Regions from separate parts of the Planctobacterium sp. R6 genome, predicted to be linked through region 1. Evidence: predicted binding sites of a transcription regulator. Region 1 holds the regulator's gene; the other holds the start of a gene.
The links. Region 1 encodes FliA, which starts transcription of late flagellar genes. Its sites were predicted from a motif close to CTAAAGNTNNNNNNNNNNNNGCCGATA; they were not measured.
Positions count from the first base shown of each region.

Region 2: AC0J20_RS13920 (VC2046/SO_2500 family protein) is a predicted target of FliA. The motif match lies at 881-907, and genes of this name have one in related genera.

Region 1 covers NZ_JBVTQY010000001.1:233,993-236,394, reverse strand. Annotated here, with positions in the region: gene AC0J20_RS01055 (protein phosphatase CheZ) at 1-602, opposite strand, end outside; gene cheY (chemotaxis response regulator CheY) at 636-1,019, opposite strand; gene AC0J20_RS01045 (RNA polymerase sigma factor FliA) at 1,063-1,788, opposite strand; gene AC0J20_RS01040 (MinD/ParA family protein) at 1,785-2,402, opposite strand, start outside.
Region 2 covers NZ_JBVTQY010000021.1:42,332-44,733, forward strand. Annotated here, with positions in the region: gene AC0J20_RS13915 (YchJ family protein) at 1-350, shown strand, start outside; gene AC0J20_RS13920 (VC2046/SO_2500 family protein) at 352-849, opposite strand; tRNA gene AC0J20_RS13925 (tRNA-Tyr) at 975-1,059, shown strand; gene AC0J20_RS13930 (response regulator) at 1,261-2,402, shown strand, end outside.

The sequences.
Region 1 (2,402 bases):
GGTTCACCAAACACAGTGAGCATGTTAACGAGACTGTCTTCAACTTCTTTTACAAGTTGAATTACGCGCCGAATAACCTGCCCGGTCAGATCCTGATACCCTTGCGCCATCAGAACCTCAGTTAATAAATCGTTCAATTGCGAAGAATCTTTACTGGCTTGTTCCAAAAAACCGTCAAGTTCATGGCAAAGTGACTTAAATTCACCGAGTTCCAGCTGGCGGGTCATGAGTTTTTTCCACTCAGGCAGAATATGGCTGATGCTTGAATTGATCTTTTCGGCTATCGGCATACTACTTTCAACTGCATCCATGGTTCTGTTTGCAGCCTGCTCTGTCGTTTCGATAACGTAATTCAAGCGAGTTTGTGCATCCGGGATGTCTTCGTTTGCGAGATCAACGATTCGCGAATCAATGTTAAAGGTATTCAATGAATCGTGAAGTTGGCGGGTCAATTTACCCACCTCAGCAAATAACTCCATGGAATCCTGGATTTTGCTGGCTTCAAGTAAGGCCCTGGCGGCCTCATCATCCCCTTGCTCTAAAAATGCAACTAACTGCTTAGCATCTTCAAGCGAAATGGGAGAGCTTTTCTCATTAGTCATTTCAGCTCCGTTTTATCTCAGGACTGTCCTGAACTAACCAAGACGCTCAAAAATTTTGTCGAGCTTCTCTTTTAGCGTAGCAGCGGTAAACGGCTTAACAACATAACCATTTACACCGGCCTGGGCAGCAGCAACAATTTGTTCTTTCTTCGCTTCGGCAGTAACCATCAATACCGGTGTGTGCTTCAGCTTGTCATCGGCCCGAATTGCTCTCAACAAATCGATACCTTGCATGCCTGGCATATTCCAGTCGGTGACTACAAAATCAAAATCACCTTGTTGTAGCATTGGCAAAGCCGTGCTGCCATCATCAGCTTCCTGGACATTGGTAAAGCCGAGATCTTTCAACAAGTTTTTGATGATTCGTCTCATTGTAGAAAAGTCATCAACAACGAGAATTTTCATGTTTTTATCCAAAACCGCCTCCAGTGAGGATTCAATCAAATTTTATTATTATACGCTATCCAGCTTGCCATGCCTGCATTCTGGACTTCAATCTAAGCATAGCCTGACTATGAATTTGGCTCACTCTGGATTCACTAACATCCAGCACTTCACCAATTTCTCTTAAATTCAGTTCTTCATCATAGTACAGAGACAAAACAATTGCCTCACGTTCTGGCAAAGTTGTGATTGCATTTGCCAGTGCCTTTTGGAAGGAACCTTCCATCAGGTCGTCAAAGGGAGTATTTTCCCCTTTGTTCTTATCGGTGGTCAGTACGTCTTCGGTAACACCTAAATCTTCTATGCCAATTATCTTACCGGCATTTACCTCGGACAACATCTGATGGTAATCCGCCAGTGACACCTGCATTTTTTCAGCAACGTCAACATCTTTGGCGTCACCGCCAATTTCGCGTTCGACTTCACTGATGGCTTCAGCGATAGCACGACCGTTTTTGTGTACCGAGCGGGGTGTCCAGTCGCCTTTGCGAATTTCATCCAGCATTGCGCCACGGATCCTGATGCCGGCAAAAGTTTCAAAACTGGCCCCTTTGGTACCGTCAAAATTTCGCGATGCTTCTAACAAACCAATCATACCGGCTTGTATTAAATCTTCGACCAGAACACTGGCGGGAAGTCGGGCCATAAGGTGATGAGCAATACGCTTAACTAAAGGTGCATGTTTTTCGACAAGTAACCTTTTGTCATCATGTTGTTTGTAAGCGTTTGCTTTGCTGTTCACGCCTGATTACTCGCTGCCTGCCGTTTGACCAGTTGTTCAATAAAAAATTCCAGATGACCACCAGGTTGCGCCGGGATCGGCCAGGAAAGCGCCTGCTTAGCCAGGTGGGTGATTGCAAGCGCTGCCGGTGATCCGGGAAATACGTCAACAATGGCTTTTTGCTTGCGCACTGCCTTCCGGATGTTTTCATCATAAGGTACGGTAGCCACCAGTTCCAGCGCGACGTCAAGGAATCGGTTAGTCACTTTTGACAGTTTAGCGTAAAGTTCCTGACCTTCTCTGGCATTTCTGACCATATTAGCCACGATCTTAAATTTAAAGACACCGTGATCGCGGTTCAGTATTTTCATCAGAGCGTATGCATCTGTCAGGGAGGTGGGTTCGTTACAGACCACCATCATAATATCTTGCGAGGCACGGGAAAAACTCAACACCATATCAGAGATACCTGCGGCCGTATCGACCAGCAGTACATCAATTGGAATTTTTAACTCACTAAATGCCCGAATTAGACCAGCATGCTCGGTGGGTGACAACTCGGCCATGTTTTGCGTGCCGGAGGTGGCAGGTGCGATTAAGATGCCGTGCGGGCCTTCAATCAGGATATCTTCCAG
Region 2 (2,402 bases), on a different contig from region 1:
ACTACCAGTATATTCTGGAAACCTACGGTAACGAGCAACGCATAAAGTTGAACATTGAGGGCCTCAGTAGTGCCGCCGAAAACACCCATTGGATTGGCTTAAAGGTGCTTAACTTTACAGCGATATCAGACAACTTCGCCCAGGTAGAATTTATCGCATTTTATAATGAGGCAGGCACGGTATACCAAATGCACGAGATTTCTGATTTTGAGTTGCAGGACAGTCAGTGGAAATATACAACCGGCCAGATGCAAAGTGACTCAGGCAAGATTAAATTATCCAGAAATGCGCCCTGTCCCTGCACCAGCGGGAAAAAGTTCAAACAGTGTTGTCTGAATAAAGTCAGTTGAGCTAATCGAGTCCTTTCTCCCTGACTTCTCTAACCGTATCGTAAAGTAGTGTTTCATCTACCTGTATATTTTCACTCTGCAATCCTTTTATTTTCAGTTGTGTAAACATATCGCAGTTTGACGTTACATCATCCGGGATTCGTTTAACATCGTTATACAGGGATAAAGGCGTGGGATGCATATAGGCCAGCAACTTTGCCGAAGGTAGGTCGTTGCGCTGAATAGCCCCTGCAAACTCCTGTTGCCATAAATAGTGTTGTTTCTCTGTTTTGAGCGGAACTTCGGGATAGAAATTAAATTTTTCTATTGGGATTAAGCCTACCGGCTTGTCTTCCGTCTCCCCTTCGACTTTCAGTCTTTGCGTTATATCCTGCTGCATCATGGACAGTAACAAGGCAAAGTCACTTTGCGATCCGTGACGCAGCGCCCGGCCAAGTCCGGTCTTAAACTCGGTCTGCCTGATTTCCGGATTTACGGTTGTTTTTTGGTTATTGTCCATCACACAAAACTGAAACTCTTCAACGCCTTGTTATCGGCAAAATAGGGATAAATCTTTAAAAACAAAACTTATTATGACGAAATGTTTACAGCAGCAATTTTTCTGCTAATATACGCCGCTCTTTTGGAGGGGTTCCCGAGTGGCCAAAGGGATCAGACTGTAAATCTGACGGCTCCGCCTTCGCTGGTTCGAATCCAGCCCCCTCCACCACCTTTATCTTAATTGTCTGATATCACACACAGATTTGCCCACTTAGCACATCGGAATACAAACCCGGCAGTTAACTGGTGCTCACGCCTTATTTTTGAATAATTGCCCGAAAAAACAACAACATTGGTGGTTTTCCTTGCTTTTGACGCAGTTCTCATTCATTTTTAAGGACTACATTCTGAATTAGCACTTTCGCTTGTAATGCCCAAATTAAATCTGACAGACAAGAGAGTTATTATCGTTGACGACCAACGACCTTTTTTGCTCATGTTAAAGGGGATTATCTCTAAATTGGGTGTGCGCTCCTTGCGGATCGTGCAAAGCGCAGAGGGGGCAATCGCAGACTGCAAAAAGGAAAAGTTTGATGTTGTCATCGCAGATCTGCACCTGGGCACCAACAAAAAGAATGGTTACCAGTTAATTGAACAACTCAGAATTCAAAAACTCACCCGTGCCGACACCGTCTATATGATGGTAAGTGGCGACAGCCACCGTCCGATAGTGCTGGGCAGTATAGAGCGCAACCCGGACGATTACATCATCAAACCCTTTTCTCAGGCACAACTCCTTAACAGGCTGGCTAAAGCTTTCGAAAAAAAACAGGCCCTGCGCAGTATCCACCTGGAAGTTCACAAACAAAACTGGGAAGGTGCCATTGTAGCCTGCAAAACCTTGTTAGAAACCGCCACAAAATACCGCCAGAGCATCATATTATTGATGACTGAATTATACTGGCGAGTCGATGACTTTGATGCCGCCCACCAACTGTTACAGGAAGTATTGGAACAGAAAAACCTGCCCTGGGCACAAGTCGCCATGGCCAGAACCAAATTATTAATGGGTGACTATGAAGAAAGCATTAAACTGGCCAGACAAATAGTGTCAGCCAGACTTTTAGCCCTTGAGGGGCATGATATTCTGGCGCAAAGTTATATGGCGCTGGAAAGATACACCGATGCCATGGCCCAGATACGGCTCGCTTTAGATATGTCTCCCTACTCTATTAACCGCCAGTATTTAGGTGCGGCCATTGGTCGTATCAATCAGGATTATGAATTCGCCAAACAATGTTGCAAAGAACTGTTTGAGCAAAGTAAACGCTCTGTGCACAGGGATCTGGCGCACATGTGTAACTTTGTGCGCTCAATTATTGATGTGGCTGAAAATGCCGATGACAAAGGCAAAAAGAATAAATACCAGCAAGAAGCCATGCTGACACTGCAACGTCTGCGCTCTGATGAACTGGTGATCCGTTCTGGCGATGAATTCAGCTTCGACGCATTTGCCAACTTAATCACTGGCCGAATCAATTCATTAGATGGAAAATCCGTTGAAGCCAAAAA